Regions from separate parts of the Thermomonospora cellulosilytica genome, predicted to be linked through region 1. Evidence: riboswitches for the same ligand, from Rfam matches in the RefSeq annotation. Region 1 holds a riboswitch; the other holds the start of a gene.
What was found. A riboswitch is a leader RNA that binds a small molecule or an ion and turns the genes downstream of it on or off. The one in region 1 is predicted to bind thiamine pyrophosphate.
Positions count from the first base shown of each region.

Region 2: linked by a shared signal. The riboswitch ahead of HNR21_RS05935 (purine-cytosine permease family protein) and the one ahead of thiC (phosphomethylpyrimidine synthase ThiC) in region 1 are both predicted to bind thiamine pyrophosphate.

Region 1 is NZ_JACJII010000001.1:4,800,536-4,807,621, forward strand. Features, by position in the region: gene HNR21_RS22450 (DUF5987 family protein) at 1-8, shown strand, start outside; gene HNR21_RS22455 (GMC family oxidoreductase N-terminal domain-containing protein) at 5-1,669, shown strand; gene HNR21_RS22460 (carboxymuconolactone decarboxylase family protein) at 1,680-2,768, shown strand; gene thiC (phosphomethylpyrimidine synthase ThiC) at 2,806-4,545, opposite strand; TPP riboswitch at 4,543-4,654, opposite strand; gene HNR21_RS22470 (NUDIX hydrolase) at 4,662-5,261, opposite strand; gene clsA (cardiolipin synthase ClsA) at 5,281-5,934, shown strand; gene HNR21_RS22480 (mannose-1-phosphate guanyltransferase) at 5,956-7,086, shown strand, end outside.
Region 2 is NZ_JACJII010000001.1:1,224,173-1,231,258, reverse strand. Features, by position in the region: gene HNR21_RS05975 (heavy metal translocating P-type ATPase) at 1-676, opposite strand, end outside; gene HNR21_RS05970 (DUF8832 domain-containing protein) at 760-1,716, opposite strand; gene HNR21_RS05965 (heavy-metal-associated domain-containing protein) at 1,723-1,929, opposite strand; gene HNR21_RS05960 (Fpg/Nei family DNA glycosylase) at 2,485-3,339, shown strand; gene HNR21_RS05955 (Uma2 family endonuclease) at 3,385-3,999, opposite strand; gene HNR21_RS05950 (SSI family serine proteinase inhibitor) at 4,081-4,515, opposite strand; gene HNR21_RS05945 (rhodanese-like domain-containing protein) at 4,561-4,896, shown strand; gene HNR21_RS05940 (hypothetical protein) at 4,893-5,273, opposite strand; TPP riboswitch at 5,346-5,459, shown strand; gene HNR21_RS05935 (purine-cytosine permease family protein) at 5,450-6,844, shown strand; gene HNR21_RS05930 (PAS domain-containing sensor histidine kinase) at 6,962-7,086, shown strand, end outside.

The DNA of each region.
Region 1 (7,086 bases):
CGCGATGAGCAGTGTCGAACGCACCGACGTCCTGGTGGTGGGCAGCGGCTTCGGCGGCGCGATCGCCGCGTACCACCTCGCCGCGGGCGGCGCCCGCGTGGTGGTGCTCGAACGCGGCCCCTGGCTGGAGAGCAGGGAGTTCGAGCACGACTTCAAGCTCGGTTCGTCCTACACCCGGATCTTCGACTTCGTGGTGGGCGACGGCATGAGCGTGCTCGGCGGCAACTGCGTGGGCGGCGGCAGCGTCGTGTACTTCGCCGCGATGCCCCGCGCACCGCGCTTCGTCTTCGACCGCCAGGGCAGCATCGGCCGCCGGATCTGGCCGAAGGCGATCTCCCGGGACACGCTGGAGCCCTGGTACGACCGGGTGGCCGAGGCGCTGCCGGTCACCGGGCAGGACTGGAACGAGGTCACCTACGCCGGCGGGCTGTGGGCGGCGGCGTGCGCCCACGCGGGCCTGACCGCCAATCCGGTGCCGGTCGCCGTCGACAACGACAAGTGCACCAACTGCAACTGGATGATGGCCGGCTGCCGCTTCGACGCCAAGCGGTCGCTGCTGTTCAACTACCTTCCCGCGGCCCTGGCGCACGGCGCCGAGATCCGCCCGCTGCACGAGGTGCAGCGGCTGACCCGCACCGACGACGGCGGCTACCGGGTCCACTACAACGTCATCGACGACGAGGACTACCGCATCCACACGGCGAGCGGGACGATCGACGCCAAGATCGTCGTTCTCGCCGCGGGGGCCGGGGCCACCCCGGTGATCCTGCAGCGCTCCGAGGCCGACCTGGGGAAGATGCCCCACGCGGTGGGCCGGTACTTCTCCGGCAACGGCGAACGCCTCAACACGGCGGTCATCGACGAGGACCGGGTGCGCGAGGTGCTCGGGCTCTCCCGCGAGGGCGGCCTGGCCTATGCCGCCAACCAGATCGGCCGCGGCCCGGTCGTGGCGAACTGGGACCGGCTGGACGGAGACCTGCCCGAGTTCTCCCGCTTCTCGCTGGAGCAGCTGTACTTCCCGCCGGGCCTGGGCACGATCCTGGCCCAGGCGCCGGACGCCGAGGACGCCGGCGCCCCGACCTGGTTCGGGGTGCGGAAGAAGGAGATGCTGCGGCGCTGGCAGTCCTGGCTGACGATCTTCATCATGTCCGAGGACGACAACGAGGGGGTCTTCGGCCCGCCCCCGGCCACCGGCAACGCCATGCGCATCTCCCAGCAGATGCTCGGGCGCGGCAACCTCCGGTACAGCCCCACCCTGAACACGGCGCGAGGCTGGGCCGAGGCGGACGCCGCGGTGCGCGAGATCCTCGAGCGCGACGGGCTGGCCAAGGTGCGGCCGTGGACGAACGACCTGGTCGGCGCCTACACGGTGCATCCGCTCGCGTCCTGCCGGATCGGCGATGATCCGGCCACCTCGGCGCTGGACGACCGCCACGAGTTACGCGGCCATCCCGGCATCTTCGTCACCGACGGCTCCGCCGTGCCGACGGGCCTGACGGTCAACCCGGCGATGACCATCGCCGCGCTGGCCGAACGTGCCATGCCCGCCATCGTGCGGGCGGCGCAGGAGCGCGGCATACCGGTCAGGTACGGGGCGCCGGCGCCGGACGGCGCCACGAGCGCCCGCCGCGCGGTGGAGCCGCTGGTGCCCGGCGTGATCCGCGGATGACGGCCCGGCAATGAGCAGAATGCTGGCCCGGGCGGCCCGCAGAGGGGCACAGGTCCAGATCCGCCACGTCTCCGCGGTGCCGTACGGCGCCGCGGAGGGGCTGGCCGGCGCGGTCTACGCGCAGGTCGAGCAGGACTTCGGCATGCTCGCCCCACCGGTCGCGCTGCACGCCCCCGTGCCGGAGTCCCTCGCGGCCTGCTGGATGATGCTGCGGGAGACGCTCCTGGCCTCGGGCCGCGTGCCGCGTGCGGTCAAGGAGACGGCGGCGGCCGCCGTGTCGCTGGGCAACACCTGCCCTTACTGCGTCGAGGTGCACGGCACCGTGCTGCACGGCCTGGCCTCGGGGCGCGACGCCACCGCCGTCTCCCAGGGACGGCTCGCGTCGGTCGCCGATCCACGGCTGCGCGAGATCGCGGCCTGGGGGATGGGGGGACCGTCCGGAGGTCCCGCGGCACCGCCCGGAATGCTCCGCACGGACGCCGAGGCCGCCGAGCTGGTCGGGGTGGCGGTCACCTTCCATTACCTCAATCGCATGGTCAACGTGTTCCTGGGCGATTCGCCTCTCCCACCGGGCGTGCCGGCGGCGCTGCGAGGCGGCGCCAGGCGGCTGCTCGCCCGCGTGATGCGGGCCGGTGCCCGGGGCCGCCGCCCCGGGCGGTCGCTGGACCTGCTGCCCGACGCGGCACTGCCCGAGGACATGCGCTGGGCGGCCGGCAGCCCGCACGTGGCCGGCGCCTTCGCGCGCGCGGCCGCGGCCTTCGCCGAGGTCGGGCGGCGTTCGGTGCCGGAATCCGTCCGGGCCCTCCTGCCGGACCCGCCGGACGGCATGGCCGGGGAGAACGGCCCGGCCATGCCCAGCCGGGCCTGGGTGGAGCCGATGCTCGCCGGGCTGCCCGCCGCCGACGTGCCGGCCGGGCGGCTGGCGCTGCTCACCGCCCGGGCCTCCTACCAGGTCGACCGGACGGTCGTCGACGACTTCCGCCGTGCCCGGCCCGGCGACGCGGCGCTGATCGGCCTCACCTCATGGGCGAGCTTCCAGGCGGCCCGTGCCGAGGGGGGCCGCCTGTACGCCGGGCTGAAACGGGACCGTCCGGGATGACCGTCCGTGTCGTCCTGGTCGAACGTCTCCGGGGCCGTCAGCCGTCCGTGGGGGTCAGCGGGAGATAGACCCGCCCGCCGGAGGCGGTGAACTCCTCGGCCTTGGCCTTCATGCCTTCGGCGAGGGCCTCCTGCTCCGACAGCCCGCGCTCCTCGGCGAACCTCCGCACGTCCTGGGTGATCTTCATCGAGCAGAAGTGCGGGCCGCACATCGAGCAGAAGTGCGCGGTCTTGGCCGGGGCGGCCGGCAGCGTCTCGTCATGGAACGAGCGCGCGGTGTCGGGGTCCAGCGACAGGTTGAACTGGTCCTCCCAGCGGAACTCGAACCGCGCGTCCGACAGCGCGTCGTCCCACGCCTGCGCCCCCTTGTGCCCCTTGGCCAGGTCGGCGGCGTGGGCGGCGATCTTGTAGGCGATCACGCCGGCCTTGACGTCGTCCTTGTCCGGCAGCCCCAGGTGCTCCTTGGGGGTGACGTAGCACAGCATCGCGGTGCCGTACCAGCCGATCATGGCCGCGCCGATCGCCGAGGTGATGTGGTCGTAGCCGGGCGCGATGTCGGTGGTCAGCGGGCCGAGGGTGTAGAACGGCGCGTCGTCGCACCACTGCCGCTGCAGGTCCACGTTCTCCTTGATCTTGTGCATCGGGATGTGGCCGGGACCCTCGTTCATCACCTGGTTGTCGTACTCGGCCGCGATCCTCGTCAGCTCGCCCTGGGTGCGCAGCTCGGCGAACTGGGCCTCGTCGTTGGCGTCGGCGATCGAGCCGGGCCGCAGCCCGTCGCCCAGCGACCAGGTGATGTCGTAGGCGGCGAAGATCTCGCACAGCTCCCGGAAGTGGGTGTAGAGGAAGTTCTCCTCGTGGTGCGCCAGGCACCACGCCGCCATGATCGACCCGCCCCGCGAGACGATGCCGGTCTTGCGCCGAGCGGTCAGCGGGATGTACCGCAGCAGCACCCCGGCGTGCACCGTCATGTAGTCCACGCCCTGCTCGGCCTGCTCGATCACGGTGTCCCGGAAGACCTCCCAGGTCAGGTCGGCCGGGTTGCCGCCGACCTTCTCCAGCGCCTGGTACAGCGGCACCGTGCCCACCGGCACGGGGGAGTTGCGCAAGATCCACTCCCGGGTGGTGTGGATGTCCCGGCCGGTGGACAGGTCCATGATCGTGTCGGCGCCCCACCGGGTCGCCCAGGTCATCTTCTCCACCTCCTCCTCGATGGAGGAGGCCACCGCCGAGTTGCCGATGTTGGCGTTCACCTTCACCAGGAAGTTCCGGCCGATGATCATCGGCTCGATCTCCGGGTGGTTGACGTTGGCCGGCAGCACCGCCCGGCCCGCCGCCAGCTCGGCCCGCACGAACTCCGGCTCCACGCCCTCGCGCAGCGCCACGAACTCCATCTCCGGGGTGATCTCGCCGCGCCGCGCGTACGCCCGCTGCGTCACCGGCCCGCCGGTGGCGCGGCGCGGCCTGCGCGGGGGGCGGAAGGAAAGGGCGGCCCGGTCGCGATTGGTGGAGCGGCGGCCGTCGTCCTCGGGCCGCACCGGGCGGCCGTCGTACTCGGCGGTGTCGCCGCGTTCGGCGATCCACTTCGCCCGCAGGGCGGGCAGCCCGCGCCGCACGTCCACCTCGTAGGCGGGGTCGGTGTACGGGCCGGAGGTGTCGTACAGCACCACGGACTCGCCGGTGCTGAGCGGCACCTCCTTCATCGGCACCCGCAGGTCGGGGCGGGTGGGGCTGGTGAGGTAGGTCTTGCGGGCAGCGGACACTGCAGCTTCGGTCATGGCGACTCGACTACTCCCTACGCCGGCATTACCCGGTCAGGTTCCAGCGGTCTGCGGCCGTGTCAGCCGCACTCTCAGCCCGGTTCGCCGGGCTCCCGCGTCTTGCCGCCCAGACGTTAACCCGCGCCCGCCCCGTTGCCGCAAGCCCCGGTCATGAGGTAGAGCAGCGCCGCCACGGTGGACCCGGAGACGATCTCGCCCCGGGCGATCAGGGCGGGCACCGACTCCAGCGGCACCCAGGAGATCCGCTCGGCCTCCACGTCGGTCGGCTCGCCGGCGGGCACCGCGCCCTCGGCCCGGAAAATGTGATGAATCCCATCGGTGAGGCCGGGGGAGGGGCGGACGTCGAGCAGATGATGGAGCGGTCCCGGCCGCCAGCCGGTCTCCTCCTCCAGTTCCCGGGCGGCGGTGGCGGCCGGATCCTCGCCCGGCTCCACCCGGCCGCCGGGGATCTCCCAGCCCCAGCTGTCGGGGATGAACCGATGCCGCCAGATCAGCAGCGCGCGGCCCTCCCCGTCCACGGCCACCACCCCGGCGGACGGCCGTACGCGCACCAGATGATGATCGAATCGGCGTCCGTCCGGAAGTTCCACGTCGGCCAGTCGCAGATCCAGCCACGGACTGACGTAAATGGAGCGTTCTCCGTGCAGGGTCCAGCGCATGAGGTGGGACGCTACCCGAGCCCGGCCCGGCGCGGCGGGTAGGGTCGGGATCATCGGGACTGGAGGTGAGCTGGTGGAGGCACCGGTCGAGCCGGCCGGGCGGGCCGTGGACCGCGTGTGGACGGTGCCCAACGCGTTGAGCCTGGCCAGGCTGCTGGGCGTGCCGCTGTTCCTGTGGCTGGTGCTGGCCGGACACGACTGGTGGGCGCTGGCGCTGCTGGCCGCCGCCGGCCTGTCGGACTGGCTGGACGGCATGCTGGCGCGGACGCTCGGGCAGACCAGCCGGCTGGGCGTGCTGCTGGACCCGGCCGCCGACCGTCTCTACATCCTGGCCACCCTGGTCGGCCTGACGGCACGGGAGATCATCCCGCTGTGGCTGACCCTGTTGCTGGTGGGCCGGGAGGTCGCCATCACCCCCATCGTCCCGGTGCTGCGCAGGCTCGGTTACAACGGCACGCTGCCGGTGCACATGGTGGGCAAGGCGGGCACGCTGTGCCTGCTGTACGCCTTCCCGCTGCTCCTGCTGGGCGACCACTCCGGCGCGGTGGCGACCGGAGCGAGGATCATCGGCTGGTCCTTCGCCATCTGGGGAACGGCGCTGTACTGGTGGGCGGCCGTCCTCTATTGGGTCCAGGTGCGGCAGCTCCTGCTGGCCGACCGCACCGGCGTCCACGATCCGCCGCGCGGCGGCGGGACGGGGCTGGACCCCGGACCTCAGGCCGGCTGAGCGAAGGGAGCGCGACACTCCATGAAGGCCGTTGTGATGGCGGGCGGAGAGGGAACCCGGCTGCGCCCGATGACCGCCAACCAGCCCAAACCGCTACTGCCGGTCATCAACCGGCCGATCATGGAGCATGTGCTGCGGCTGCTGCGGCGGCACGGGCTCACCGAGACCGTGGTCACCGTGCAGTTCCTGGCCGCGCTGATCCGCAACTACTTCGGCGACGGCGAGGAGCTCGGCATGTCGCTGAGCTACGCCACCGAGGAGATCCCGCTCGGCACCGCCGGCAGCGTCAAGAACGCCCAGGAGGCGCTGCGCGACGACCGGTTCTGCGTGATCTCCGGGGACGCCCTGACCGACATCGACCTGACCGACATGGTGCGCTTCCACGAGCAGAACGGGGCGCTGGTCACCATCGGGCTCAAGCGGGTGCCCAACCCGCTGGAGTTCGGGATCATCATCGTCGACGAGGCCGGCCGCATCCAGCGGTTCCTGGAGAAGCCCACCTGGGGGCAGGTGTTCTCCGACACCGTCAACACCGGCATCTACGTGATGGAGCCCGAGGTCCTCGACCACGTCGCCGAGGGCGTCCCGGTGGACTGGTCCAGCGACGTGTTCCCCAAGCTGCTCGCCGAGGGCGCCCCGCTGTACGGGTACGTCGCCGACTGCTACTGGGAGGACGTCGGCACCCACGAGAGCTACCTCAAGGCCCAGGCCGACATGCTGTCCGGCAAGGTCGACGTGGAGATGGACGGCTTCGAGGTCTCGCCCGGCGTGTGGATCGCCGAGGGCGCCGAGGTCGACTCCGAGGCCGTCCTCAAGGGCCCGCTCTACATCGGCGACTACGCCAAGGTCGAGGCCGGGGTGGAACTGCGCGAGTTCACCGTGCTCGGCAGCAACGTGGTGGTCAAGGAGGGCGCGTTCCTGCACCGCGCGGTGGTGCACGACAACGTGTTCGTCGGCCCCTCCACCAACCTGCGCGGCTGCGTCATCGGCAAGAACACCGACGTGATGGCCGGCGCCCGGGTCGAGGAGGGCGCGGTCGTCGGCGACGAGTGCGTGATCGAGGCCGAGGCGTACGTCTCCAGCGCCGTCAAGGTCTACCCGTTCAAGACCATCGAGGCCGGCGCGGTGGTCAACACCAGCGTCATCTGGGAG
Region 2 (7,086 bases), 3.6 Mb from region 1:
GCTTGGAGCGGGCCTCGAAGTACCGCCCGGCGAGGATGAACATGGTCACCCCGGCGGCGGCCTCCAGGTAGATGTTCATCGACCCGTCGCCGCGGGTCATCGAGAACTCGAACCCGTGCCGCATCCCCGGCATCCCCGCCTCGCCGAAGAACAGCGCCCACAGCGACCAGCCGAACGCCGCCAGCGTGCCCAGCGAGACCAGCGTGTCCATGGTGGCGGCGCCGTGCCGCAGGTTGACCCACGCGGCGCGGTGGAACGGCCATCCGCCGTACGTCACCACCGGGGCGGCCAGGGTCAGCGACAGCCACTGCCAGTTGTCGAACTGCAGGGCCGGGATCATCGCCATCGCGATGATCGGCACGGACAGCACGACCGAGGTGATCAGCCGCTGCCGCAGGGGGCCCAGCTCGTCGGGCGCGGCACCGGTCTCGGTCTCGGCCGCCGGGGGCTCCGGCAGCGCGGCGGTGTACCCGGCCTTCTCGACGGTGCCGATCAGGTCCTCGACGGTGACGTCCGCGGACGAGACGGTGACGGTGGCCTTCTCGGTGGCGTAGTTGACCGTCGCGGTGACGCCGTCCAGCTTGTTCAGCTTGCGCTCGATGCGGGCCGCGCAGGAGGCACAGGTCATCCCGCCGATCGCCAGCTCGATGGACCCGGTCGCATCGCCGGTGCTCATCGTCCCTCCTGTCGTCGGGGTCGGTTGGGTGAACGGTCTTCCACAGCGCCGCCGGCCTCTGGAACGGGGCCGCCGGGGGTGTTTCAGTGGGTGTGGTCGTGGCCGTCGCCCGGTGGGGCGGGCTCGGCGGACGGGACGGTGACGCCCTGTCCCGCGACGGCGGTGAACTCGGCGGTGCGCACCTTCCCCTCGTGCTGGAAGTCCAGGTAGAGCCGGTACGCGCCGGAGCTGGGGACCTCGGCGTGGAAGGTGATGTCCGGGCCGGGCCTGGTCCTGCCGTCGCCGGGTTCCCCGTCCGGGTGGACGTGCAGGTACGCCAGGTCGCCGCTGCGCAGCGCCACCAGGTGACCGTACGCGCCCAGGTAGGGCTCCAGGTCGGTGACCGGCTCGCCGTCCCTGCTCACCGACAGGGTCAGCCTGCTGGAGCGGCCGGGAAGGAGGGTGCCGGTCAGCCGGACCTCATAACCGTCCACCGTGGCGGTCTGTTCCGCCTTCGGCAGGTCCTCGGGCCGGTGGTCGCCGGGCGCGGTGACGTCCGTGCCGAGGGTGAGCTGCTCGGCGGCCCCCTGCGGCTGGAAGTCGGTGAAGATCCGGTAGGTCCCCGGGTCGGGCAGCTCCAGCGGAACGGACCATACCCCCGAGGCGTTCATCCGGGGATGCAGGTGCTGGTAGTTCCGCAGGTCGCGGCGGACGGCGATCAGGTGCAGCGGCTTGCCGTGGATCGTGGCGAACCGGGTGACCGGCCGCCCGTCCGGCCCGTTCACGGTGAACCGGAACTCGTCCCGCTCACCGGCCTGGACCGTGGTCGCCTGCGGAACGAGCGTGTACCCGTCCTGCGAGACCTGCAGCCCGCCCGGCACCGGCGGCGCATCGGCGTGAGCCCCGCCGCCGTGACCCGCACCGGAATGCTCCCCGTGCCCCTGCGCACGGACCGTCTCCTCCGGCCCGGCGGGGCCGGCGACGTTACCGACCACCGCCGCACCGGCGAAGACCACGCCCAGGCCGAGAACGTACGCTCCCAGCTTGGTCGGGGTGTTCATCGTCGATCAGCCCTTCACCTGGTAACCGGCCTCCTCGACGGCCGCCCGGATCCGGGAGTCGTCGAGGGCGCCCTCGCCCGTCACGGTCATCCGCCCGCTCGCCAGGTCGACCTCCACACCGGTCACCCCCGGCACCTCGCCCACTTCCTCCTTGACCGAGGCGACGCAGTGCCCGCAGGTCATCCCGACGACGGTGTAGGTGCTCGTGCTCATCCGAAATCCTCCTCAATTACCCCTGGGGGGTATCACGCCTCCGATGTTGCCACCCTCGCGGCCGAACGGCAACCCCTACCCCCTACCCGTTTATGAGACCTGCATCATAGGTGCTCAGATACCAGGAGGGGGTAACTGACCCTCCTGCCACACCGTGGAACGCGACACGCTGTGCCCGGCCTCAGCCCCACCCATCGCCCCCACCCGACGACCAGCCCGAAACCCGCCTCGAGCAACAACCCGGACATCCCCCGCCCCCTCCGACGGCAGCGGGCAAGCCCCGCCGCGACCTCACGCAGGTCGTTCGCACCCCAAGGCCCGCTCGCCGCCGCGTCGGGGGTGCGGCGGTCAAGCGCGCCACGGCGATGAGCGCCCGTTATCCACAGGAGTTGTGGATGTCGGCTTCGGGAGACGGATGCCGGATGAGGGGATTTGCACAGGTATGCATATGCACAAAGTGGGGCGGCAGAGGCCGCCCGGAGTTATCCACAGGTGTGTCCACAGTGATCCACAGGGGTGTGGACAGGACGGGGCGGCGCATGCGGATACTGGGGCATGCCCGAGCTGCCCGAGGTCGAGGCGCTGGCCTCGTTCCTGCGCGAGCGTGCGGTCGGCCGTGCCGTCGCCCGGATCGACGTCGCCGCCGTCTCCGCGTTGAAGACCTACGACCCGCCCGTGACCGCGTTGCAGGGGCTGAGCGTCGGCGGGGTGACGCGGCACGGCAAGTTCCTCGATCTGGACGTGGACGGGATCCATCTCGTCGTGCACCTGGCCCGGTCGGGATGGCTGCGCTGGCAGGAGCAGGTCCCCACCCGGCCGGTGCGGCCCGGGGGCAGGAACCCGCTGGCCGTGCGGGTGCATCTGGACGACGGCTCGGGGTTCGACCTGACCGAGGCCGGCAGCAAGAAGGGGCTGGCGGTGTACGTCGTCCGGGATCCCGCCGAGGTGCCCGGGATCGCCGCGCTGGGGCCCGACCCCCTGGACGAGGCGTTCACCCTGGAGGCGTTCCGGGAGATCGTCGGCGGGCGGCGCACCCGGATCAAGGGGCTGCTCCGCGACCAGAAGGTGATCGCCGGGATCGGCAACGTCTACTCCGACGAGGTGCTGCACGCCGCCCGGATGTCCCCGTTCAAGATCGCCGCGAGCCTGTCCGACGAGGAGGTCCGCGCCCTGTACGAGGCCATCGGCACCACCCTGCGCGACGCCGTCGAGCGCTCCCCGGGCCCGGCCGCCGGCGCCGAGAAGAAGACCGGCCTGCGCGTCCACGGCCGCACCGGGCAGAAGTGCCCCGTCTGCGGCGACACCGTCCGCGAGGTCTCCTTCGCCGACAGTTCCCTGCAGTACTGCCCCACCTGCCAGACCGGCGGCAAACCCCTCGCCGACCGCCGCCTGTCCCGCCTCCTCAAGTGACCGCCGGGGCCGGGACTCGCCGGTGTCCTCGTCGCGGAGCGCGTCTCAGACCTTCGGGGCCACTTCCAGGTCCTCCCACAGCACGCGAATGCCGAACGGGGAAGTGACGTGCACGGCCTCGGGCCCCATGTCGCGATGGGTCGTCCCGATGTGGGTGTAGGGTCCTCTGCCGCCGGTGAGGGCGTAGCGTTCGATGGCGACGGCCCCGACCTTGTCGAACTGGACCAGCCAGTAGTGCGGGATGCCGGCGTCGGCGTAGTCCGCCATCTTGTAGACGCGATCACGCCGATCGGACCAGGTCGAGAGCACTTCCACGACGATCAGGCAATGCTCGGCCGCGAGCTGTTCGAACTCCGGCAGACAGCGATGAAGGACCGCGTCGGGCTTGCGGGCGGTCGGAGGCCTCTCCCAGAGCAGCACATCGACCTCGGTGTTGGTCTCGTAGCACTCCGCGCGGCCCGTGCGGCGCATCTCCGCGACGGCCTCACGTTCCAGGGCGAGCGACAATCTGGTGGCCACCTTCTGGTGGTCACGCCCGCGCTGCTCGCGAGGCACGACGTATCCATCGACGAGCTCCAGATCCCGGCGGGTCTCCTCGTCGATGTCGAGGTACGCCTCCCATGTGATCGGCTCGTGCTGATGCTCATGCCAGATCGTCATGCCGGGCGCTCCTGGGTCGCGGTCGGATCGTCCGTCCGATCGTAGGTCGCGGCGGGAGGGCGCCCGGGTCGAACGGGCGGATCAGCCTGTGGGGGCGAGGAGGGGGGCGGCCTTCTGCCAGCGGGCGATCTCGCAGCCGTTCAGGCGGGTGAAGCGGGCGTCGACCCTGTCGCCGCGCCAGGTGCCGGTGACCCTGGCGGTCTGGTCGCCGCCGTGGATCTGGGTGCAGGCGGCGTCCTCGGGGACCGGCTCGAACGGCCGGTCCGCCGCCGCGAGCGCCTGGCAGGCTGCCTGCGGCCTCGGATGGGTGCCGCCGGCGGGGTCGCAGGTGAGGGTCCACATGACGGCCGGCATGCCGGGCTTGTCACGGACCTCGACGGTCAGTTCGGTCCGCGGGGCCGGGGACACGCTCGCGGGCGGGGCGCCCGCGGGGTCCTCTGCGCCGCAGCCGGTCAGTGCGATGGCGGCGAACGTGGCGACGCCCGCCGCGGTGGTCAGTGGCGTCCGGTACCGCATGCGGATTCGACGCGCGGGGGCGTCACACGGTTCCATGGGGGCGTGATGTTTTTCGGGCAGGACGTTCCGGCCGTGGGCGTGACCGAGGTGCCGCAGGGCGCGTACCTGCTGGACGTCCGTGAGCAGGACGAGTGGGACGCGGGGCACGCGCCGGACGCCGTGCACATCCCGATGAGCGAGCTGAACGACCGGGCGGCGGAGATCCCGCAGGACCGCGAGGTGTACGTGGTGTGCCGGGTGGGAGGCCGTTCCGCCCAGGTGACGGTGGCGCTCAACAACGCCGGCTGGACCGCCCGCAACGTCGACGGCGGGATGCAGCAGTGGGCCGCCGCCGGCCTGCCGATGGTCTCCGAGACCTCCGACGAGCCCTACGTGGCCTAGCAGTTGCCCAGGCAGTCGGCGCGGAACAGTTCCTCGCCGCCCGCCTGGACGACGAAGTCGCCGCGCACCCAGTCGGACTCGCTCAGGGGGGCGGTGGAGGTGATCGTCCCGGTGAGGGTGACCTCCCGGCCGTCGGCGGCGGCGCCCCGGCAGGTGACCGGGGTGGCGGCGGGGTCGGAGCCCTGGACGGTGCACGACAGGTCGCCGTTGACGGCGACGCCCGTCTCCTGCTCGATGGCGGTGGCGCCGACGACCTCGATCATGCCCTCGCGCTTGCCGAGCTCGAAGCCCTCCTCGGCGGCCTGGCGGACCTCACCGCAGCCGGTGAGGGCGAGCAGGGCGGCGGCCACCAGCAGGCCGGTGCGGGTGCGTGTCACGGGGGCAGCGTAAACCGGACGGCCAGGCGCAGACCTGGAATTCCGGCAATGTACGATCTTCCCGACCACAAGTGGACATCGCGCGGGAGCTCGGGCCGACCGGGCTGAGAGGGCGACACGACGGCGTCGCCGACCGCAGGAACCTGTCCGGGTAATGCCGGCGTAGGGAGCGTGCCGTGAAATCAGTCGTGCGTGCCGCCACGCAGGACGCGCCTCGCGACGAGGCCCCGTACACCCTCGACGAGGAGGCCCCCAGGGTCCTGGGCTTCTGGGACCAGAGCGCGTTCTGGGCCAACCTCGGCGTCAGCCTGTTCGCCTTCTCCGGCGCGTACACCGTGCTGGCACCGGACGAGAACGGCGCCGCGCAACTGCCGATCACGGCGGGCATCGTCGCGATGATCGTCGGGACCGTGCTGGGCGGGCTGATGCTGGGCCTGGCCGCCGTCCCCGGAGCCCGCACCGGGCAGCCCGCGATGGTGCTGCTGCGCGGGCTGTTCGGGGCGCGGCTGTCGTACGTGCCGACCGCGCTCAACATCGTGCAGCTCGTCGGCTGGGGCACGTTCGAGCTGATCGTGATCGCCGACGCGGCGCGGCAGCTGTACGACGGCGTCCCGCGCTGGGCGTACGTGCTGGCCGCGGGCGTGCTGACCACGGTGCTGGCGATCTGGCCGCTGGGGTCGGTGCGGCTGCTGCGCCGGTACGTGACCGCCGCCGTGATGATCGCGCTGGTGTACTTCTACCTCCAGCTCCTGCGCGAGCCGCTGCCCGACCTGGGCGCCGCCCCCGGGTCCGGAACGCAGTCGTGGAGCCTGTTCTGGGCCGGGGCGGACGCGGCGCTGGCGGTGTCGATCTCCTGGGTGCCGCTGGCCGCCGACTACACCCGGCACGCCCGCAGCGCGCGCGGCGCGTTCGGGGCGGCGACGGTCGCGTACGCGGCGACGCAGATCATCGCCTACGTGCTCGGCCTGCTGGCGCTCGCCCTGGTGGCGGGGGACTCGGCACAGGTCTACACGCCGTTCCTCGGGGTGACGCTGGGGGCCTGGTTCTTCGCGGTGTTCGTGCTGCGGGAGGCCGACCAGTCGTTCGCCAACGTGTACTCCACCGCCGTGTCGATCCAGAACATCGTGCCCAGGGCGGACCGGCGGGTGCTGGCCGTGGCGCTGGGCGCGCTGATCACCGGGCTGGCGCTGGTGCTGGACATGGGCGACTACGCGGGCTTCCTGTCGCTGATCGGGTCGGTGTTCGTGCCGATGCTCGGCGTGCTGGCGGTGGACTTCTTCCTCGGCCGGGGGCGGCGCGGCTGGAACCTGTCGGCGGCGGCCCCGTCCCGGTGGGGGATGATCGCGGCCTGGGCGATCGGCTTCGTGACGTACCAGCTGATCAACCCGGGCTCGGTGGGCGGCTGGTCGGCGCTGTGGACGGACCTGCGGGAGCTGCTGGGCTTCACCCCGCAGCCGTGGACCAGCGCGTCGCTGCTGTCGTTCCTGGCCGCCGGGCTGGCCGCGCTGGCGGCGGGCCGGATCCGGCCGTCCGGCGGGGCCGCCGCCACGGAGCCCGTTACCTCCCGGTAGAGTGCCCGGCGTTCCGCCGAACGTGCCGATCGGGTGGTGATCCTGCGGTGACATGGCTGTTGACGTGGGAACCTTCCATCCGGCTTCGCCCGGCGCACTGAGTGGACCGGTGGCACGATGACAGGCGTGGCTCCCCCTCCAGACCCTCCGGGCGGTCAGGACGCGATCGTCCGCGCGGTCATCGAATGCGCGGCCGACGCGATCGTCGCGGTGGACGAGCAGATGCGGGTGTCGCTGTGGAA